DNA from 2 places in the Paraburkholderia sp. J67 genome. Region 2 is predicted to be linked to the other one. Evidence: riboswitches for the same ligand, from Rfam matches in the RefSeq annotation. Region 2 holds a riboswitch; the other holds the start of a gene.
The links. A riboswitch is a leader RNA that binds a small molecule or an ion and turns the genes downstream of it on or off. The one in region 2 is predicted to bind thiamine pyrophosphate.
Positions count from the first base shown of each region.

Region 1: it holds a riboswitch for thiamine pyrophosphate, as region 2 does, so the genes downstream of both, U5782_RS27995 (FAD-dependent oxidoreductase) here and thiC (phosphomethylpyrimidine synthase ThiC) in region 2, are expected to answer to the same signal.

Region 1 is NZ_CAJMZK010000019.1:73,103-84,422, reverse strand. It holds gene U5782_RS28025 (glutamate synthase subunit beta) at 1-138, shown strand, start outside; gene thpR (RNA 2',3'-cyclic phosphodiesterase) at 314-895, shown strand; gene U5782_RS28015 (D-amino acid dehydrogenase) at 926-2,281, opposite strand; gene U5782_RS28010 (MFS transporter) at 2,328-3,632, opposite strand; partial or broken gene U5782_RS28005 (SDR family NAD(P)-dependent oxidoreductase) at 3,883-4,662, opposite strand; gene U5782_RS28000 (ABC transporter ATP-binding protein/permease) at 4,659-6,416, opposite strand; TPP riboswitch at 6,697-6,810, shown strand; gene U5782_RS27995 (FAD-dependent oxidoreductase) at 7,003-8,190, shown strand; gene thiS (sulfur carrier protein ThiS) at 8,282-8,479, shown strand; gene U5782_RS27985 (thiazole synthase) at 8,533-9,345, shown strand; gene thiE (thiamine phosphate synthase) at 9,345-10,457, shown strand; gene U5782_RS27975 (ABC transporter ATP-binding protein) at 10,638-11,320, shown strand, end outside.
Region 2 is NZ_CAJMZK010000003.1:132,493-143,812, reverse strand. It holds gene U5782_RS07575 (ABC transporter substrate-binding protein) at 1-387, shown strand, start outside; gene U5782_RS07570 (ABC transporter permease) at 435-1,259, shown strand; gene U5782_RS07565 (ABC transporter permease) at 1,256-2,188, shown strand; gene U5782_RS07560 (ABC transporter ATP-binding protein) at 2,185-3,225, shown strand; gene U5782_RS07555 (phosphodiesterase) at 3,247-4,074, shown strand; gene U5782_RS07550 (MFS transporter) at 4,212-5,423, shown strand; gene U5782_RS07545 (ferritin-like domain-containing protein) at 5,471-6,013, opposite strand; gene U5782_RS07540 (DUF1328 family protein) at 6,089-6,250, opposite strand; gene U5782_RS07535 (entericidin A/B family lipoprotein) at 6,461-6,598, shown strand; gene U5782_RS07530 (EamA family transporter) at 6,771-7,700, opposite strand; gene U5782_RS07525 (hypothetical protein) at 7,923-8,318, shown strand; gene U5782_RS07520 (GreA/GreB family elongation factor) at 8,447-8,854, shown strand; TPP riboswitch at 9,037-9,176, shown strand; gene thiC (phosphomethylpyrimidine synthase ThiC) at 9,283-11,214, shown strand.

The DNA.
Region 1 (11,320 bases), on a different contig from region 2:
ACGTCGGTGGACAAGGTGTTCACGGCAGGCGACATGCGCCGTGGCCAGTCGCTCGTCGTGTGGGCGATCCGCGAGGGCCGTCAATGCGCACGCTCCGTCGATGCGTTCCTGATGGGCAGCACGGAGCTGCCCCGTTAAATCCGGTGCGTTCTGTCGGTTTCGACAGAACGTGCGGGAGACGGCAGGAGACACAACGCGAAAAAGCCGGGCATCCGTGAGGATGACCCGGCTTTTTTACGTCTGACGGCAGGGTTACCATGACGCGATTGGCCGACTGATTGCCCGACTGTTCGACTCTGCGAGGCTGCCGATCATGTCCGAAGCGCGCGAGACCCGTAGTGAGCCCCCCGCCGAGGCGCAGGAGTGGAAGCGCTGCTTCGTCGCGCTTACGCCCGATGCGCCCTCGCGCGACGCGCTGGCCGCACTCGATGTGCCGCCCAACGCGCGGCGCGTGCCCTACGCGCAACTTCATCTCACGGTAGCGTTCATCGGTGCGATGTCGTTCGCGCAGGGCGAAGCGCTCGTGCAGCGACTCGCGGAACCGATGGCGCAAGGTCTTGCGCCGCTGCCGCCCGCGTCGGTGACGAAGATCGAATGCTGGCCGGGCCATGCGCAACCGCGCCTGCTGGTGGCCGTGCTGGCGATGTCCGATGCGTTCACGGCGCTTGACTGGCGGGTGCGTTCGTCGATGGGGGAGGTCGGTTTGTCGCTCGATGCACGCGCGTTTCGCCCGCATGTGACGCTCGCCCGCTTCGCGCGGGACGCGCACGGCGGGCCACCTGCGAGCAACGGCGCGGCACTGCCGCCGTTGCGGTTCACCTCGCTCGTGCTGTATTCGAGCACGCTCGCGAAGCAGGGCGCGCGCTACCAGGCGCTCGCGAGCATGCCGGTTTAGCGCGCCGGGTCTAGCCTCGGCGCATGAATTTCACCGCCGATATCGCGTCAACGTCAGCCCATCGAGATCTATCTCCGGCGCACGCTGCGTGACGAGATCGGCTAGCACGCGGCCCGAGCCCATCGACATCGCCCAGCCGGTCGAGCCATGACCGACGTTGAGCCAAAGGCCGTCCACACCCGACGCGCCCAGCAGCGGCGCACCGTCCGGCACCATCGGCCGGCGCCCGACCCAGAACTGCGCCGACGAAGGCGTGGCGGCGTGCGGGAACCAGTCGTCGAGCACCTTCATGAGCGTCTGCAAGGCCTGCTCGCGCAGCGTCGTGCGATGGTTGCCGAGTTCCGCCGTACCCGCCACGCGCAGATACGGCCCGAAACGGGTGATCGCGGTCTTGAGCGATTCGTCCATGAGTGCGGCGCGTGGCGCCTTCTGTTCATCGACCACGGGCAGCGTGGCCGAATACCCCTTCACCGGATAAAGCGGCACGCGCACACCGAGCGGCGCGACCAGCGCTGCGCTCTCCACACCGAGCGCGACCACCACGGCGTCCGCGCTCAAGGTTTGTGGCGCGGGGTTGCTCGCTGGCTCGCTCAAATCGGCGGGGCGCAGCACTTCGGCGGGCGCGCGGCGCTGCTCGCGGCGGTTGCGCGCTTCGCGCCCTGGCACGGGCCGCACGCGTACGCCGGTCACCTTGCCGCCCGCGGCTTCGAGCGCGAGCACCTCGGTATCGAACACGAACTTCACGCCGTTGCTCTCGCACACGGCGCGCAACTCGCGCGTGAAGCGCGCGCAGTCGCCGGCTTCGTCGTCGGGCAGATAGATGCCGGCCAGCGGCTTGATGCGCGACCACGCAAGACCAGGCTCCACCTGTGCGCAGGCGGCGGCGTCCAGCTCGCGATACGCGATGCCCGCGTCGCGCAGCACGCCGAGCGCCGGTTGGGCGAGTTCGAGATCGGCGTCGCTGCGAAAGAGTTGTAGATAGCCCTGGCTACGCCCGTACTCGAACGCATGCTGCGCACGAAACGCGTGCAGGCAAGCGCGGCTGTAGTACGCGATGCGCTGCATGCGCTGCTTGTTGACGCGAAAGCGCGCGAGGTCGCATTCGCGCAGCCAGCGCGCGATCCAGCGCCATTGGGCCGTATCGAGGGCGGGCCGGAAGATCAGCGGCGAGGTGGGCTTGAGCAGGTACTTGAGGAGCTTGGCCGGCATGCCGGGGGCGGCCCACGGCGTGACATAGCCGGGCGCGATCACGCCCGCGTTGCCGAAGCTCGTGCCGAGCGCGACGCCCGGCTCGCGCTCGATGACCGTGACGTCGCAGCCGCGTTCGCTCAAATACCACGCAGTGGCGACGCCGATTACACCGGCGCCGAGGACGATCGTTTTCATGCCGGTCGTAGCGTAGGGGACGGACGGTATTGCAGCACGTTCAGGCTCATTGTGCAGTGGAATCCGCAGAAGGTTGAGCGCTCGCTTTCGCGTGGCCCGGATGGGGGGAAAGCTCCAGCACCTTGCCTTTGGTTTCGGGCAGGCACAGTGCGGAAACAATCACGAGCAGATAGCCCGCACCGGCCACCGTACCGATCGCCTTGACGAGCGTGGTGGTGTGCGCGAGCGTGCCGACGAGAATCGGGAAGAACGAGCCGAGACCGCGCCCGAGGTTGTAGCAAAAGCCCTGACCCGAGCCGCGGATCGCGTTCGGGTAAAGCTCGGAGAGATAGGCGCCGATGCCCGCGAAAATGCCCTGCACGACGATGCCGAGCGGGAAGCCGAGCATGAGCATCGCGGTGTCGGTGATCGGCAGCATCGTGTAGGCCATGCCGAGCGCGAACGAGCCGATCGCGAACAGGATGAACGAGGCGCGCCGCCCGATCTTGTCGCACAGGATCGCGCCCACGATATAGCCCGTGAACGAGCCGACGATCAGCACGATCAGGTAGCCGCTCGTGTTGAACACGGACAGATGGCGCACCGTCTTGAGATAGGTGGGCAGCCAGGTGGTGATGGCGTAGTAGCCGCCCAGCATGCCGGTGCACAGCGCGCTGCCCAGCAGCGTCGTCTTCAGATGCGCGGGTGCGAAGATCTGCAGGAAGTGGCCGTGCGTTTCGCCGCGTTCGCGCGCCTCACGCGTCGCGAGGAACACCTCGGGGTCGCTCACATTGCGGCGAACGTAGAGAATCCACAGTGCGGGCAGGATGCCGATCCAGAAGCACGCGCGCCACGCGTAGTCTTCGGGCAGGAGCGCGAAGAACGCCCAGTAGAGGATCGCGGCGGCGGCCCAGCCGAACGACCAGCTGCTCTGCACGGTGCCCACGGCCTTGGCCCGATGCTGCGGCGAGCGGATCGTCTCGGCCATCATGATCGTCACGACCGACCATTCGCCGCCAAAGCCGATGCCCTGCAAGGTGCGCGTGACGAGCAACTGCCAGAACGAGTGCGTAAAGCCGGAAAGACAGGTGAAAAGCGCGAAGGTGGCGATGGTCCACTGCAAGACGCGCACGCGGCCGTAGCGGTCGGCCAGGACGCCCGCGAGCCAGCCGCCGACGGCCGACGAGATCAGCGAACTCGTCGCGATCATGCCCGCTTCGCCCTTGGTCATGCCCCAGGCGGCGATCAGCGATGGGATCAGGAACGAGTAGATCATGAAGTCGAACGCATCCACCGCATAGCCGCCGAAGCCGGCGTACAGCGTGCGGCGCTCGCGTACGTTCAGTTCACTGAACCATTGGAATGAGCCCATCGCGCGTCGTCTCCCCCTCGTTTGTTGTGCGTGCCACGGCCGGGTGGGGCGGCGGGTGGCGGCTGTGCATCTGCTGCGGTGTCCGGCGTGCCGGCGGCAGGATGGCGCCTATTCTACGGTGCGATGTGCCGCGTAGGCGAGGGGCTTTGAAAGCGGGATGTCGGGCGGCGTCTCGCAGGGCGCGGCCCACGTCAGAAAATTCGGTAGCGAGCGAATGAAAGTGCGCGTGCTGCTACGCTTTAGCGGCGTGTTAGCCGAGCGTCAGGCCGCCATCGACGTGGATCGTCTGGCCCGTGATGTGACGTGCGGCGTCGGAAAGCAGGAAGGCGATGAGTTCGGCGATGTCGGCGGGATCGGCCACACGGCCGAGCGGCGTGAGTTCGGCCGCGCGCGCCCATGCGGGTGCGTTTTCAGCTGTCGGCCCAGCGTCCTTGCGCGTGTAGCCCGGCGCGACGCAGTTCACGGTCACGCCGTGCGGCGCGAGTTCGGCGGCGGCCGTTCGGGCGAGCGATTCGAGTGCGGCCTTGGCGGCGGCAGTGGCCGCGAAAGGCGCATCGGCGCGATAGCGGTGCGCGACGAATGAGCTGAGCGCCACCACGCGGCCCCGCGCCGAATCGACAAGCGCGGGTCGGGCGGTGCGCACGAGAGAAGCGAACGCGGCTGGCATGGCGGCAAAAGCAGCACTGAGTGCGTCGTCTTCGAGTGTCGCCAATGCCTGGCGCTGCGCATGTCCCGCGTTGGCGACGAGTTGATCGAGCGCGCCGAAGTGCGCGAGCGTGGTGTCGACCAGATGCGCGGCGGCGCCCGCTTCGGCGAGATCCGCATAGGCCGTCGCGCAGATCGCACCGTGTGTTTCGCACTAGCGCGCGATGGCGGCGAGACGTTCGCGCGAAGCGTCGTCGGTGCCACGCGCGTGCAGCATCAGCGCGAGCGATGACGCAACGTCCGATGCGGCGAGTCGGCGGGCCAGCGCGGCCCCGATGCCGGAGCCCGCGCCAGTGATCAGCACGACGCGCCGCGCGTCACTCATGCCGCGACCCGCTCTTCGGGCATGCGCTCGATTTCGAGCGTTTCGTGGTGGTACGCCTCAAGCGACTCGCGATGCGCGACGCTCACGATCGCCGCCTTGGGCAGGCGTTCGACGAAGAGCTTGTAGAGACGGCCTTCGTTGTCCGGGTCGAGCGCGCTGGTCGCTTCGTCGAGGAACAGATAGTCCGGCTTGTGCAGCAGCACGCGCGCACCCGCAAGCCGTTGCTGCTCGCCCGGCGAGAGCACGCGCGACCAGTGCGCCGACTCGTTCAGGCGGTCGGCATACTCTTCCAGACGGCAGGCGCGCAGCGCTTCGCGGCAGTCCTCGTCGCTGTAGTCGGCGGCGGGCGAGGGGTAAGTGAGCGCCGCCTTGAGCGTGCCGATCGGCAGATAGCTTTGCTGCGGGATGAACATCATGCGTGCGGCCACGGGCGCGTCGATCGAGCCTTCGCCGAACGGCCAGAGGCCGGCGAGCGCGCGCATCAGCGTGCTCTTGCCTGCGCCCGACGGGCCGCGCACGAGCCAGCGCGAGCCGGGCTTGATGGCGACGTCGCGCACTTCCGAAAGCGGTTTGCCATTCGGCAGCGAGAGCTTCAGATGTTCGGTGGAGAGTTCAGTTGCATCGACGTAATGCAGGTTGATGCCGCCGTGCTCCGTGGCGGGCGAAACGCTTTCCTTCAGGCGCGGCGAGTGGACCACGCGCACGAATTCGCGCAGACGGTTCACGGTGGCGCGCCATTCGACGAGGGTGGCGTAACTGTTGATGAACCAGGAGAACGAATCGCTCACGGTGCCGAAGGCCTGCGAGATCTGCATCAGCACGCCGAAGGTGAAGGCGCCCGCGAAGTAGCGGGGAGCGGCCACCACGAGCGGGAAAATGATGGCGATCTGGCCGTAGAAGCTCAGCACGAAGGTGAGGCGCTTGGTGTACTTCATCACGCGCCACCAGTTCTCGCGGATGTGCGCGAACAGGCCCTGGGCATTGCCGCGTTCGGTGTCCATGCCGTCGTAGAGCGCGATCTGCTCGGCGTTTTCGCGCAGGCGGATCAGGCCGAAACGGAAGTCGGCTTCTACCTTCTGTTGCTGGTAGTTGATCGACACCAGCGGATGGCCGACCTTCTGGATCACGAGCGAGCCGAACACCGCATAGAGCGCAGCGGCCCAGACCATGTAGCCCGGAATCGTGATGGGCGTGCTGCCCAGCGCGAAGGTGAGCGCGCCCGCGAGCGACCACAGGATCGTGATGAACGAGACCAGCGTGACGACCGTGGAGAGCAGGTCGAGCGTGAGCGAGAGCGTGGTCGTGGCGAACGATTGCAGGTCGTCGCTGATACGCTGGTCGGGGTTGTCGGCGAGGCGGTCGCGCTCGATGCGGTAGAACGCGCCCTGGCCGAGCCACTCGCTCAGGAAGCGTGTGGTGAGCCACTGGCGCCAGCGAAAGCCGAGCATCTGGCGCAGGTAGCGCCCGTACACCGCGAGAATGATGAAGCCGAACGCGAGCACGGTGAAGATCATCAGCAGATGCGGGAACTGCTTGACGTCCTTGTTCTGCAGGGCGTTGTAGAAGTCCGCGTTCCAGCTGTTGAGCCGCACGTTGATCCACACGACGAGCAGGTTCATCACGATGATCGCGACGAGCAGGCCCCAGGCGATCCAGCGTTCCTCGGAGACCCAGTAGGGCTTGATCAGGCTCCAGGCCGTGATCCGGTGATGCTCGTCCTGATCGGGCGTGGCGCGGGGAGTGAGGTTGGTCATGTGCGTCCTGATGTTGTGCCGGCCCGCGGCCGGAGTCGACGATGCCCGCCAAACCTGGCGTAGTGCGTGCGCCGTGGCATGTTGGCGCTGCGATTCTGTCGCGCAGCGCTTAAGCCAGTCTTAATCGGATTTGCGCCCGCGCGGCGATCGGGGGCTCATTTTCCCACTGTCCGCCGCCGCCATGCAGCTTGTCCCCGGCTCAGCGCATTGTGCCAGAGCAGTGATTGTGCGCCCGCCCCCGCGGTTTGCGGCGCGCGCGCCTTTTGTGGTCTAATGGCCGTTGACGAAACAGGGGTGCTTCACCGGTATGCCGGGCATGCCGCAGTGAGGCTGAGAGAGACCCTTCGCACCCGATCCGGGTAATACCGGCGCGGGAAGTTTCCGGAAAGTCTTGCAGGCGCTTTCGATCAATCGAAGCGGGTCGCTCAGGCGAACCGCGTTTTCCATTGTTCGGGCGTCCAGATTCCCGCCGGGCATTCCGTGCCGCGCACAGGCAGTTTCGCGCGTCGCATCGGTTGCACGGCCGGCCTTGCCAGCCGGTTTCGTCCTTGGGTACGCATGCTTGTTGCCGTACGGAAAGGATACGATGACCGCCTCTTCTTCTTTGCACTCCGATCATTCCCCAGTTGCTGGCGTTCGCACGTCCGCGCCGCCTGATTTCGCCGTTCTCGGCGGCGGGCTGAGCGGGCGTCTCGTCGCCTGGCGGCTCGCCGGCGCGGGACATCGCGTGGCGCTCTACGAGCGTGGCGGCCCCGAGGGCGGGGAAGCGGCGGCCTGGGTCGCCGCGGCCATGCTCGCGCCGCTCGCGGAAGCGGCCGTCGCCGAATTGCTGATCACCGAACTGGGCGTCGCCTCGCTCGAAACCTGGCCGCGCATCCTGGCCGAGTTGCCCGAGCCGGTTTTCTTCCAGCGCAATGGCACGCTTGTGGTCTGGCATCACGCCGATCGCACCGAAGCACCGCTCTTCGAGCGCCGTGTGCGCGCCAACGCGCCGCGCGAACTCGCCGATGCGCACTTCACGACGCTCCAGGGCGCGCAACTCGACGCCGCTGAGCCGGCGCTCGCCGGGCGCTTCGCGCGCGGTTGGTTGCTCGACGGCGAAGGTCAGCTCGACAACCGCCAGGCGCTGGCCGCGCTGGCCGCAGGCCTCGCGCAGCGCGGCGTGGAAACGCACTGGCACACCAGCGTGGACGACGCCAACCTGCCGCCCGCGCGCGTGACGATTGATTGCCGGGGCTTGGGCGCGAAGCCCGCGCTGCCCGCATTGCGCGGCATCCGCGGCGAAGTCGCGCGCGTGCACGCCCCGGGCATTGGCCTCACGCGCCCGGTGCGACTGCTGCATCCGCGCTATCCGCTCTATATCGCGCCGAAGCAGAACGATCTCTACGTGATCGGCGCCACTGAAATCGAGGGCGAGGACCGTTCGCCCGTGAGCGTGCGCTCGGCGCTCGAACTGCTGAGCGCGGCCTTCGCCGTGCATCCGGCGTTCGGCGAGGCGCGCATTCTCGAACTCAACTCGCAGTGCCGCCCGACGTTGCCTGACCATCGCCCCGCGCTCATCTGGGACGGCGGCGCGACGCTGCGCGTGAATGGCCTCTACCGCCACGGTTTCATGATCGCGCCCGCTGTGGCCGACGAAGCCGTACGCATGGCCGAAGCGCTGCTGGCGGGACGTCTTGCCGATGCCGACACTTTCGAGGCGCTGCGCGGCGATTCGCGCTGGCCTTCGATGCTGCACGCAAGCGAAACCCAGCGCACTCACGCGAGCGTTTGAGCGAGCGCCTCGAGGCGCCAACACTGAAATACAGAGACCGGGGCGCGCGATTTGCGCCTCGCACGATTCACACGAAGTCAGACGATTTGCCATGGACATTCAGATCAACCAAAAGCCGCTCACGCTGCCCGAGGGCGCGACCGTCGCCGATGCGCTTACCGCCTTCGGCGCGCGTCCGCCGTTCGCCGTCGCCGTGAATGGCGATTTCGTCGCGCGCGGCCAGCATGGTGCGCGCACGCTTTCGGCGGGCGACCGCCTCGACGTCGTGAGCCCGGTGGCCGGCGGCTGATCCCCGGCTCGCGCCGAACCATCGCCCTCGCCACCCGCCAAGGATTCCACGCCATGACCAACCGACCCACCGCCGACGCGCTCACGCTCTACGGCGAAACCTTCCAGAGCCGCGTGCTGCTTGGCACCTCGCGCTATCCGTCGCTGCAATCGCTGTCCGATTCGATGGAAGCCGCGCGCCCCGGCATGATCACCGTTGCGCTGCGCCGCCAGATGAACGACGGCACGGCCGAAGCCGGCTTCTTCGATCTGCTCAAGCGCCACGGCGTGCCGCTCCTGCCGAACACGGCGGGCTGCCTCACAGTCAACGAAGCCGTGACCACGGCCCACATGGCGCGCGAAGTCTTCGACACCGACTGGATCAAGCTCGAACTGATCGGCGACGACTACACGCTTCAGCCCGACCCGGTCGGCCTGATCGAAGCCGCCGCGCGCCTCGTGAAGGACGGCTTCAAGGTGCTGCCGTACTGCACAGAAGATCTCGTGATCGGCCGCCGCCTGCTCGACGCGGGCTGCGAAGCGCTGATGCCGTGGGGCGCACCCATCGGCACCGGCAAGGGCGTGATCAATCCCTATGGCCTGCGCGTGCTGCGCGAACGGCTGCCCGATGTGCCGCTGATCGTCGATGCGGGGCTCGGCCTGCCGTCGCACGCCGCGCAAGTGATGGAGTGGGGCTTCGACGGCGTGCTGCTCAATACGGCCGTGGCGCAGGCGACGCATCCCGAGGCGATGGCGCGCGCGTTCGCGCTGGGCGTGGAGGCGGGCCGCACCGCGTATCTCGCCGGGCCGATGGCCGAGCGCGAAGCCGCTGTGGCGAGCACGCCGGTGGTCGGCATGCCGTTCTGGCACCAGGATGGAGGCAAGTGATGACCGACACGCTACGACTGAAGGACCGCGAACTGTTCTGGCCGCCCGCCGACGAACTCACCGAAACCACCGAGCGCATCCGCGCGAAGCTGGGCGACTGGCCGGCGACGCTCGCGCCGTGGCGCCTGTGCCTCACGGCGCCTGATACACCCAATGGCGGCGACCTCATCGTCGTGACCGACGCCGCGCCGCATCTGGCGGACATCGCGCGCTGGATGACCGAAGGCGCGGGCGTGATCGAGGCGAAAAGCGATGATCCGGCTGCTGCGCAGGTCACGCTGCATCTGGGCGGCGAACGCTATGCGCTCGAAGGCACGCTGGCCGAGGACTGGATCCCGGCGCTGGCGGCCTTCCTCGACTGCGGCTTCGATCCGCACGACGCGCTCGTGCTGGCGCTCGCCTGGCGCGACGGCGACGAACAGAAGGACGACGCCTGGCCGGTCGATATCGCGCGCTTCCCGCGCGTGCTCGGCCTGCCCGACGCGCCCGCGCGGCCTTTTGCGACCTGCCCGCAGAAGCTCGGCCTCTATCCGGTGCTGCCGACGGCCGACTGGGTCGAGCGCGTGCTCGACTTCGGCGTGAAGACCGTGCAGTTGCGCAGCAAGCAGCCCGAATCTCCCGAACTCACGCGCGAGATCGAGCGCTGCGTCGCGGCGGGCCGCAAGCACGACGCGCAGCTCTTCATCAACGATCACTGGCAGGCGGCGATGGCCGCGGGCGCATATGGCGTGCACCTCGGCCAGGAAGATCTGCGCGAAGCCGATCTGAACGCGCTGGCGGCCTCGGGCGTTCGCCTCGGGTTGTCGACGCATGGCTTCTTCGAAATCCTCACGGCGCTGCACTTCCGCCCGAGCTATATCGCTTGCGGCGCGGTGTTCGCCACCACGACCAAGTCGATGCCGACCGCGCCGCAGGGCATGAAGCGCCTCGCGCGCTATGTGCAGCTGCTTGACGGCGTGGTGCCGATGGTCGCGATTGGCGGCATCGACGGCGCAGTGCTGCCGGAAGTCCTCGCCACTGGCGCGGGCAGTGCCGCAGTGGTGCGCGCGGTGACCGAGGCGGCCGACCCGGCTGCCGCCGTTGCTGCGCTGCGCAAAGCGTTTACGCAATAATGGCCCGGCCTCGCAGCATGTCGCGCTCCCGGTAAATCGGGGCGCGAAGCGGCGGGGAGCGAGCAGGCACGGGCGCTTCGGGCGCCCGCGGCCTGTATCCGCGGTACTGGGCGCGTCAAGGCAGCAATTCCACGATGGCCCTATAATCCCGCCTTCGTGTAAATGGACCTGTCAGCTTACGTGCCCTCATCCTCTGAGACCTTTCTGGAGCTGCGCGACGTCGACTTCGGCTATAGCGATCGGCTCGTCCTGTCCGGACTGAACATGCGCTTTGGCCGCGGTCAGGTGGTCGCGGTCATGGGCGGCTCGGGCGGCGGCAAAACCACGGTGCTGCGCCTGATCGGCGGCCTCGTGCGCGCGCAGCGCGGCCAGGTGCTGTTTCAGGGCCAGGACGTCGGCAAGCAGTCGCGCGAAGGCCTTTACGCGCTGCGCCGCAAAATGGGCATGCTGTTCCAGTTCGGCGCGCTGTTCACGGATATGTCCGTGTTCGAAAACGTCGCCTTTGCCCTGCGCGAACACACCGATCTCCCCGAAGAGCTGATCCGCGACCTCGTGCTCATGAAGCTCAACGCCGTGGGTCTGCGTGGCGCGCGCGATCTCGCGCCTTCGGAGATCTCGGGCGGCATGGCGCGCCGCGTGGCGCTGGCGCGCGCGATCGCACTCGACCCCGAACTCATGATGTACGACGAGCCCTTCGCAGGTCTCGACCCTATTTCACTCGGCATTACCGCGAACCTCATCCGCACGTTGAACGACGCGCTCGGCGCGACGTCCATCCTCGTCACGCACGACGTGCCGGAGTCGTTCGCCATTGCCGACTACGTGTATTTCGTCGCGAACGGCAAAGTGCAGGCGCAGGGTAC
Region 2 (11,320 bases):
TACGCGCGCGTGCTCTCGGGCGAAATCCCCATCCTGCTCGACTACGACTTCGACGCCTACCGCGCGAAATACAAGGATCACGCCAACGTCGAATTCGTGATTCCCGCCGAAGGCACGATCTCGGTGCCTTACGTGATGAGCCTCGTGAAGAATGCACCGCACGCGCAGAACGGCAAAAAAGTGCTCGATTTCGTGCTCTCGGATCAAGGCCAGAAGCTCTGGGCCGACGCCTGGCTGCGCCCCGTGCGCGCGAGCGCGCTGTCGCCGCAGGCGGCCGCGAAATTCCTGCCCGCGAGCGACTATGCGCGCGCGAAGCCGGTGGACTTCGCGAAGATGGCGGCCCAGCAGCAGGCATTCGGCGAACGCTATCTGCAAATCATGCATTAGGCCGTCGCGCATTTATTCAGCCTCTCCGTATAGCTCTTTCGTCTCCCATGCACGACCTCACCTTCCCGTTGCGCTGGCGCGTGGCGCTCGTTGCGCCCGCGCTCGCGGTGTTCCTCGCTTTCTGGCTTCTGCCGATGGTGGCGCTCGTCCAGGTCAGCGCGGACGGTCACCTGATCGCCACCTATCGTGCACTCCTCACGAACGGCCGCTACATGACGAGCCTGCTGGAAACCGTGCTGCTTTCGGCAGCCGTCACCGTGGCGACACTCGTGCTCTCGACGATCTGCGGGCTGCTGCTCGCGCGCCGTGAATTCGCGGGACGGCGCGCGCTGGTCGCGTTGCTCACGTTTCCGCTCGCGTTTCCCGGCGTGGTGGTCGGCTTCATGGTCATCATGCTCGCGGGACGCCAGGGGCTGATCGGCGCACTCGCGCTGCGCCTTGCAGGCGAGCGCTGGGTGTTCGCCTATTCGATGGCGGGACTCTTTGCCGGTTACCTGTACTTTTCGATTCCGCGCGTGATCGTCACGGTGATGGCCTGCGCGAGCCAGCTCGACGTGTCGCTCGAGGAAGCGGCTCGCTCGCTCGGCGCGTCCTCCTGGCGCGTCACGCGCGACGTGATCCTGCCCGCGCTCACGCCGGGTCTGATCGCTGCGGGCGCGGTGTGTTTCGCGACCGCGATGGGCGCGTTCGGCACGGCATTCACGCTCGCCACCGATATCGACGTGCTGCCCATGACGATCTACACCGAGTTCACGCTCAACGCGAACATGGTGACGGCGGCCGGGCTCTCGATCGTGCTCGGCGTCGTTACGTGGGCGGTGCTGACCATCGCGCGCAGTCTCACGGGCGCGTCCGTCGCGGCGGCCGCATGAACGCTGTGCCTCGCAACGACCCTCAGGAAAATGCCCGACTCGCATCGCGCACGGCTGCCGCCAATGCGGCACGGCGACGCCTGACTTTTCCCTCCGCGCGCAGCTGGCTCGCCGCCGCGCAATGGTTCGTCACGCTGGCCACCTGCGCGTTTCTCGTCGTGCCCGTGATCATGTCGATCGTCGCGGGCCTGACCGTCAACTACTTTCGCGGCGTGGCGAGCGGCCTCACGCTGCGCTGGCTCGACGAGGTCTGGACGCAGTATCACAGCTCCGTCTTCCTCTCGCTCGAAGTGGCCGCCGCGACACTCGCCATCACGCTCGTCACCGGTGTGCCTGCGGGTTATGCGCTCGCGCGCAGCCGCACGCGCCTCTCGCGGCTGATCGAGGAACTGCTTGTGATGCCTGTCGCGCTGCCCGGCCTCGCGTCCGCGCTCGCGCTACTGGTGGTCTACGGCGGCTTTTCCGCCTTCCGCATGAGCGCGGCCTTCATTGTCGTGGGCCATGTGGTCTTCACCCTGCCGTTCATGGTGCGCCCCGTCGCCGCCGTGTGCGCGGCTTCGGACCTGCGCACGCTCGAGGAAGGGGCCGCAAGCCTCGGCGCGAGTTTCGTGCAGCGCTTCTTCTCGATCGTGCTGCCCAACGCGCGGCCCGGCATCGTGGCGGGCGCGCTCGCGGTGCTCACGCTGTCGATCGGCGAATTCAACCTCACGTGGATGCTGCATACGCCCGACACCAAGACGCTGCCCGTCGGTCTTGCCGATACCTATGCCTCGATGCGCATCGAGATCGGCAGCGCCTACACGATCCTCTTCTTCGTGATGACGATGCCGCTGCTCGTGGCGATGCAATGGCTAGGCGTAGACGCGCCCGGAACGGACGCACACAAGCGTCGCGCCGATACATCGCGCACTCCTCAGGATTCCCAATGAAACTCGATTCGATTCCGATTACGCTCGCGCAATGCGGCAAGACCTTTCGCGGCGCGCGCGTGCTGGAGCCGCTCGATCTCACGATAGGCGCGGGCGAGACGCTCGTGCTGCTCGGCCCATCGGGCTGCGGCAAGACCACGACGCTGCGCCTGATCGCCGGTCTCGAAACGCCCGACGCGGGCGGCCGCGTGCGCTTCGGCGACGACGACGTGACCGCCCTGCCCATCGAGCGCCGCAAGGTCGGCATGGTGTTCCAGAACTACGCGCTGTTTCCGAACCTCAATGTGCGCGGCAATATCGGCTACGGTCTGAAGATCTCGCGCGTGCCCGCCGCTGCCGCGCGCGAGCGCGTGGACGAACTGCTCGCGATGATGCGTCTCGAAGCGCACGCGGACAAACCCATCGGCCAGCTCTCGGGTGGCCAGCGCCAGCGCGTTGCGCTCGCGCGCGCCCTGGCGGCGCGGCCGCGCGTGCTGCTGCTCGACGAACCGCTCACGGCCCTCGACGCGCGTCTGCGCGATACGCTGCGCAGCGAGATGAATGCGCTGCTGCGCGAACTGGGCGTGACCACGGTTTACGTCACACACGACCAGGCGGAAGCGATGGAGCTGGGCGACCGCATCGTCGTGATGAGCGCGGGCCGGATCGAGCAGATCGGCACGCCGCGCGAGATCTACTATCAGCCCGCGAGCCGTGCGGTCGCGCAATTCGTCGGCACGCTCAACCGGATCGCAGGACAATGGCGCGACGGCGCGCTCGTCACCACGGGCGGCAAGCTGGACGCGCCCGCCCAGTCGTCGCCGGGCGCGGGCGAACTCTTCTTCCGACCAGAAGACGCCACCCTCGCCGATCCCGCCCACGCACCGCTGCGCGGCGTGATCGAGCAGGCGACCTTTCTTGGCGAACGAACGCGCCTGACCATCGGCGGCGCGGCGCCCGATGCCCTCTTCGTCGATGTCGCGGGTCGCATCGAACTCGCGCGCGGCACGCGGGTGGGCATCGCCATCGCCCCCGAAGCGCTCATCGCGCTCGCGTAATTTTTACAATCGAGGCCACCCATGCTGCTCGCGCAAATCAGCGATCTGCACATCAAGGAACCGGGCGCGCTCGCCTATCGTCGCGTCGATACCGCCGAGCGGCTCTTGCGCACGATCGCGCGCCTGAATGCGCTCGCGCCCCGCCCCGACGCCGTGATCGTGACCGGCGATCTGGTCGATCGCGGCCACGCCGACGAATACCGGCATCTGAAGTCCCTGCTCGCACAGATGGAAATCCCCTGCTGGCTCTTGATCGGCAATCACGACGGCCGCGAGGCGCTGCGCGAGGTCTTCCCCGAGCGCGCCGAACTGCGGGCAGGCGGAGAATTTATCCAGTACGCGGCGGATCTGGGCCCGCTGCGCCTGATCGCGCTCGATTCCATGACGCCAGGCCAGAGCGGCGGCACGCTGTGCGCCGCGCGGCTCGACTGGCTCGCGCAGCAACTCGACGCCGCGCGCGGCCGTCCCGTGATCGTCGCGCTTCATCATCCGCCGTTCGATTGCGGCATCGGCCATATGGACGCGATCCGGCTGGAGGACACCGCTGCGCGCGCGCTCGAAGCGCTGATCGCGCGCCATCCGAACGTCGAGCGCGTACTCTGCGGCCACGTGCACCGGCCGATGTTCGTGCGCTTCGGCGGCACCATTGCGAGCGCGGTGCCGGCGCCCGCGCATCAGGTCACGCTCGACCTCGCGCCAGACGCCCCCTCCACCTTCACGCTGGAGCCGCCTGCGTTCGCGCTGCATCACTACGACGCGGCGCGCGGAATCGTCACCCATCACGCCTACGTGGATGACGCCGATGGCCCCTACCCGTTCCACGAGCCTTCGGGCGAGCTGATCGCCTGACCCGCCACCACGGAAGACGCGCCAAGGGCGTCCACAACGCCGCCAGCACGATCGCACGCGCTCCGGTATGATCGGCACGCCCGGCCTCGACCGGGCCGTCAATTCCGTCCCGGCGGGCCTCGCCCGCACCCGTGCCCATGTCCACACCCGATTCCGCATCCACTGGCCAGAGCCAGTCGCTGCGCGGCCTGCTGCTTCTGCTCGCGACCATCGCGGGCATTTCGGTCGCGAACATCTACTACAACCAGCCGCTCCTCGACGATTTCCGCAAGACCTTTCCGGTAGGCTCGGCGTGGATCGGCGCGGTGCCTGCCGCGACCCAGCTCGGCTACGCCGCGGGCATGCTGCTGCTCGCGCCGCTCGGCGACCGCTTCGACCGCCGCCGCATCATCCTCATGCAGACCGGCCTGCTGTGCATCGCGCTGCTCGCCGCCGCCTCCGCGCCCACGCTGCCCGTGCTGATCGGCGCGAGTCTCGCCATCGGCGTGCTCTCCACCATCGCCCAGCAGGCCGTGCCGTTCTCCGCCGAACTCGCGCCGCCCGAGCAGCGCGGCCACGCGGTCGGCACCGTGATGAGCGGTCTGTTGCTCGGCATTCTGCTCGCGCGCACCGCGGCGGGCTTCGTCGGCCAGTATTTCGGCTGGCGCGCCGTGTTCGCGGCGTCGATCGTCGCGCTGCTGGCGCTCGCTGTGGTGATCGTGAAGAAGCTGCCGAAGAGCCAGCCCACTTCGACGCTCGGCTACGGCAAGCTGATCGGCTCGATGTGGCATCTGGCGGTGGAGTTGCGCGGTCTGCGCGAGGCGTCGGCAACGGGCGCGTGCCTGTTCGCGGCGTTCAGCCTGTTCTGGCCGGTGCTCACGCTGCTGCTCGCGGGCGAACCGTTCCATCTGGGCCCGCAGGTCGCGGGGCTGTTCGGTATCGTCGGCGCGGCGGGTGCGCTCGCGGCGCCGTGGGCAGGCCGCTCGGCCGACAAGCGCGGCCCGCGCGCGGTCATCACACTGTCGATCGCGCTGATCGCGCTAGCGTTCGTGATCTTCGCGTTCTCGGGCAAGAGCCTGATCGGGCTCGTGATCGGCGTGGTGGTGCTCGACATCGGCGTGCAGGCCGCGCAGATCTCGAACCAGTCGCGCATCTACGCGCTGCGCCCCGAAGCGCGTAGCCGCGTGAATACGGTGTTCATGGTGTGCTACTTCATTGGCGGGGCGACCGGCTCGGCCGTGGGCGCCGCCACGTGGCACGCGTTCGGTTGGGTCGGCGTGTGCGTGGCGGGCCTGTGCTTCAGCGCGCTCGCGGCTTGGATTCACTTCGCGACGCGTCCGCGCCTCGACGCGAACGCGCAGACGCTTTAATCCGTTGCTTTAGTCTGTTTAGTCTGCGGCTCGCGCCGGACCGGCGATCAACGCCCCGAATCGAGCAGATCGGTCATATCGTCGGCATGCTCCTCTTCCACCGCGAGGATCTGCTCGAAGATGCGTCGCGTGGTGGTGTCGGTGTCGCCGAGATACTGGATGATCGCGCGATAGCTCTCGATAGCGATGCGCTCCGCGATCAGATTCTCGCGGATCATGTCGTGCAGATCCTTACCCTCCTTGTATTCCGAATGCGAGCGTTCGCTCAGGTGCGCGGGCGCGAAATCCGGCTCGCCGCCCAACTGCACGATGCGCGCGGCGAGCATGTCCGCGTGCTGCTGCTCCTCGTTGGCGTGCTCGAGAAATTCGGTGGCGACGCTTTCCGACTCGATACCCTTCGCCATGAAGTAATGCCGCTTGTAGCGCAGTACGCAGACCAGTTCGGTCGCCAGCGAATCGTTGAGCAGCTTGAGCACGGTCTCGCGATTGGCGCCGTAGCTCGGTGTGACGGAACCCTGATCCAGATTGCGGCGCGCTTCCTCGCGCACGCGCTTCAGGTCGATCTCAAACGCAGCGTGTGACTTCGACATCTGACTCTCCTTCGGACTGTGGGGATGGGAATGACTTCTACTGCCCACGCGTCGCTGGCCGCGCACCGCTAGCCGCTAGCCGCGCAACACGCCGAGCAGCAAGGTGACGACGAACACCACCAGGAAGAGATAAAAAAGGATCTTCGCGATTTCCGCCGCCCCTGCGGCGATCCCGGTAAAGCCGAACACGGCGGCAATGAGGGCGATCACGAAAAACACGATGGCGTAGTGAAGCATGTCGTCATCCTCCTGGTGGCAGTGCGCAGACGACGTGTCGGAACGTGCCGCGCTTTGGCGTGTGCGAGTGCGGGTTGCGCCATGCATTGAGCAAGGCGTGGTCCCGCGGAAGGCGGCGTAGATGCAGGAAGGGTGCCGGAAAGGCGCGTGAGGATGTCAGGCACGCGGCGTGCTGGAGAAGAGGTTCCCTTACTCCGAGGAGAACCCCTCATGAAACGCCTGATTGCCTTGCTTCTCGTTGCCGCGTCGGCCGCGGCGCTGGCCGCCTGCAACACTGTTGCGGGCGCTGGACAGGATGTGTCCGCGGGCGGTCACGCCATCACGAACACCGCTGAGCAGGCGAAGTAACCGGCTCGGCAGGCGTGAAACGCGGGTCGCGACGGCTTGTTTCGATCCATTTTCGAGCCGTTTCGCGACGCGCAGGCATCCGGCGTTGCCCACTCGGGCGACGCCGGACCGCTTTAATCAAGGCATAAACCGGATCGCCGGATAGATCAGCAATCCGAACAATTCCCACTACTCAGGATGCGCGCCGCCGATCGTCGAACAGGAAGGACAACCCAACGCTGCCGAGAATCAGCACGGTCGCAATGATCGTGGCGTGCGTGATCGGCTCGCCGAGCGTGAGTGCACCCAGCGCCACCGCCACGACCGGATTCACGTACATGCAGCTACTGGCGACGAGCGGGCTCGTGTGGCGAATCAGATAGCCATACGCCACATACGCGGCCATCGTGCCGATCAACATCAGATACGCAAAGGCGACAAACGGCAGGAAATGCAGCGTGCCCATGCGCTCGCCGGTGATCCACGCCACGAGCGTGGAGATCGCCCCGCCGAGGCCGATCTGCAAAGCGGTCGCGATAAACAGATCGGACGGCAGCTCCAGCCGGCCGGCCAGATGCCCGCCGATCGCCCAGAACAGCGCACCGCCGAGAATCGCGAGGGAACCGCCCGCCGTGCCGCTCGCGCCGCCACCATGACTCAGGATCGCGATACCGACCAGACCGAGCGCGACGGCTGCCCACTCGCCCTTCGCAACCCGCCGCCCGGTGGAGGCCGCGATCAGCGTGGCGAAGAGCGGCACCGTGGCCACCAGCACCGCGGCCGTGCCCGTGCCAACCGTGCGCATGCCGTAAGCGAGCATGCCGCTGGACAGCCCGACGAGCATCGTGCCGACCACGCCCGCGTTGCGCACCTGGTTGAGCGTCGGCATGACGGGACGCCGTCGCATCGCGAACGCGAACAGGCCGATGCCCGCCAGCAGGTTACGCAGCCCCGAAAGCAGCAAAGGCGGGAACGAGCCGAGCGCCACATGCACGCCGAGATAGGTCGAGCCCCACACGAAATAGACGACCGCAAGCGAGAGCGCGACGCGGCCGCCGCGCGATTGCGGCAGCCGCACGCTGCGCGCGAGCTGCCAGCTTCGCACGCCGAGCGCGCCCAGCATCTGCAGTAATCCGCGCAGGTAGGGACTGAGGGCAGAACCGGAAGGCAAACGGGGCGGCATCGTCATTGCACCGCCGCGTGGTGGAAGGGGAACCGCGAACGCCCCGCCAGACGAGGGACGGGACGAATGAAGCGCGACGGCATGATGAAGGCGACGAGAAAGATTGGGACGCGAAGGGGACGCGAAAGAAGTACACCGGGGCAATGCACGACACGTGCGCGCATGCAAGCACAGCCAATTGCAAGCGTGTCGCAAGCCACCCGAAATATCCGGATCGGGCGCCACGCATTATGCAACACGGCGACTCGTTGCGGACGCAGCGAGCGTGCTTTATGCGCTGGCGCGCTGCTTGCGCGCAACGTCAACAAAACCGGGGGCGCAAACATGTCGCGTCAGGACAAAAAAGTGTCGTTTCGACTGATGCAGATCGCCCATTCTGAGACCGTGCTAGCATGGCACATTCTTTCATTTTTATTACATCGCGCCGTGTCTTCGCCGCTTGCGTCCTCCGTTGCCTGTTCGCTGCACATCCGTAGTCGGATGTCGGCGCGCGCGTGCACGCTGCGACGACCAGGCGGCCTGCCGACCCCGCTCGCCTTCGCCCGGCGCCCGCGCTGAACCGCCCTCCTTCGCCGGAGCCGTTCAGTCGGGCTCCGGGCCGATCCGCTTTACCGCTTCCGCTTCGCCCATCCCATCTGGACCCATTCCAATCCATCCGATCCGCCTGGATCGCAAGGAGAACTCGCATGTCGAAGAAAATCCGCTATCTGACCGAACTCGATCTCGCTCGCCTCGAAAAATGCGCCGCCGAACCGGGTGCCGCGCCCGCGCGCCAACTCATGCTCGACGAACTGCTCGAACGCGCCGAGATCGTCGATCCGCGCAAGGTCGCGTCCAACGTCGTGACCATGAATTCGCAGGTCACGCTCGTGAGCGATCGCACCGGCGAGCCCGTGACCTGGACCGTCGTGTACCCCGCCAACGCAAGTGTCGACGACGGCCGCCTCAACGTGTTTTCGCCGGCGGGACTCGCGCTGCTCGGCGCGAAGCGCGGCGACACCGTGCGCTTCACGCCCCCGAGCGGCGCCGTCGAAACGCTGAAGATTTCACGCATCCTGTACCAACCCGAAGCCGCCGACGACTTTGCGCTTTGATCAGCGCCTTGATGTGCATTCTTCGCGCGCGCCCCGTCCGACTGCAATTTTTTTACGCCGGTTTTCAGGCCATCCGGGCGCGACGCGCTATATGGGTCGCGCGCGCGAAAACGCTTTTCGTCTGGCACATCCTGCGCGCAAAGCCACTTGCCAGAGTGTCGCAGCGCGGTGTATCGTTTGGCCTGCTTACGCGGGGGTCCTGCGTTATGCGCCGCTTCGAATCGTTCATATGAATGCTCAGGCAGCGTATCGCGCGGGTGAGAAATACCCTTTGAACCTGATCTGGATAATGCCAGCGCAGGGAAGCGTCCGGACTTCGCAGCTTCACACGCATCACTGCATCATTCCTCATTGCGAGGTCCGTCCACGTTCCGTCTCGTCTCCTGCGAAGCCGTTGTTCCCACATTGCTTCATGGAGAGAGAGACATATGAACGCGAATCCCAAGTTCATTTCCGCCACCGCGCACGTCGACGAAGCCGCGATCGCGCCGCTGCCCAATTCCCGCAAGATCTACGTGACCGGCTCGCAGCCCGACATCCGTGTGCCGATGCGCGAGATCACGCAGGCGGATACGCCCACGGGCTTTGGCGGCGAAAAGAATCCGCCGATCTATGTCTACGACACGTCGGGTCCGTACACCGATCCTGAAGCGAAAATCGACATTCGCGCGGGCCTGCCCGCGGTGCGCCAGGCGTGGATCGAATCGCGCGGCGACACCGAGTCCCTGACGGGTCTCTCTTCCGACTACGGGCGCGAGCGCGCCGCCGATCCGGCCACGGCCGAGCTGCGCTTCCCCGGCCTGCACCGCACGCCGCGCCGCGCCAAGGCAGGCAAGAACGTCACGCAGATGCACTACGCGCGTCAGGGCATCATCACGCCCGAGATGGAATACATCGCGATCCGCGAGAACCAGCGCCGCGCCGAGTACCTCGAAAGCCTCAAGAACAGCGGCCCGAACGGCGCGAAGCTCGCCGCCATGATGGGTCGCCAGCATCCGGGCCAGGCGTTCGGCGCCGCGGCTTTCGGTGCGAATGCGCTCAAGGAAATCACGCCCGAGTTCGTGCGCGAGGAAATCGCCCGCGGCCGCGCGATCATTCCCGCCAACATCAACCACCCGGAAAGCGAGCCGATGATCATCGGCCGTAACTTCCTCGTGAAGATCAACGCCAACATCGGCAACTCCGCCGTGACGTCGTCGATCGGCGAGGAAGTCGACAAGATGACGTGGGCGATCCGCTGGGGCGGCGACACGGTCATGGATCTCTCGACCGGCAAGCACATTCACGAAACGCGCGAGTGGATCATCCGCAATTCGCCGGTGCCGATCGGCACGGTGCCGATTTACCAGGCGCTCGAAAAGGTCAATGGCAAGGCCGAAGACCTCACGTGGGAAATGTTCCGCGACACGCTGATCGAGCAGGCCGAACAGGGCGTCGATTACTTCACGATTCACGCGGGCGTGCGTCTGCAATACGTGCCGCTCACGGCCAACCGCATGACGGGCATCGTCTCGCGCGGCGGCTCGATCATGGCCAAGTGGTGTCTCGCGCATCACAAGGAATCCTTCATTTATGAGCATTTCGAAGAGATCTGCGAAATCATGAAGGAATACGACGTGAGCTTCTCGCTCGGCGACGGCCTGCGTCCCGGCTCAATCTACGACGCCAACGACGAAGCGCAGCTCGGCGAACTGAAGACGCTGGGCGAGCTTACGCAGATCGCGTGGAAGCACGACGTGCAGGTGATGATCGAAGGCCCCGGCCACGTGCCGATGCAGCTCATCAAGGAGAACATGGACCTGCAACTGGAATGGTGCGACGAAGCGCCCTTCTACACGCTCGGGCCGCTCACCACCGATATCGCGCCGGGCTACGACCACATCACCTCGGGCATTGGCGCGGCGATGATCGGCTGGTTCGGCACGGCGATGCTCTGCTACGTGACGCCGAAGGAACACCTCGGACTGCCGAACAAGGACGACGTGAAGGAAGGCATCATCACGTACAAGCTCGCGGCGCACGCGGCCGATCTGGCCAAGGGTCATCCGGGCGCGCAGGTGCGCGACAACGCGCTGTCGAAGGCGCGCTTCGAGTTCCGCTGGGAAGACCAGTTCAACATCGGCCTCGACCCGGACAAGGCGCGCGAATTCCACGACGAAACGCTGCCCAAGGATTCGGCCAAGGTGGCGCACTTCTGCTCGATGTGCGGCCCGCACTTCTGCTCGATGAAGATCACGCAAGACGTGCGCGACTTCGCGGCAAAGCAAGGCATGACCGACGACGAGGCCCTGAAAAAGGGCATGGAAGTGAAGGCCGTCGAGTTCGTCAAGCAAGGCGCTGAGATTTATCAGCGCCAGTAAGCGCTCGATGCGGTTTCGCTGCGCTGCACGATGAGATGACGCGTGTGTGGCGCAGCGAATGCGTCTTTCTGCTGTCGATACATTTCCTCACGACTCCCACAACTCG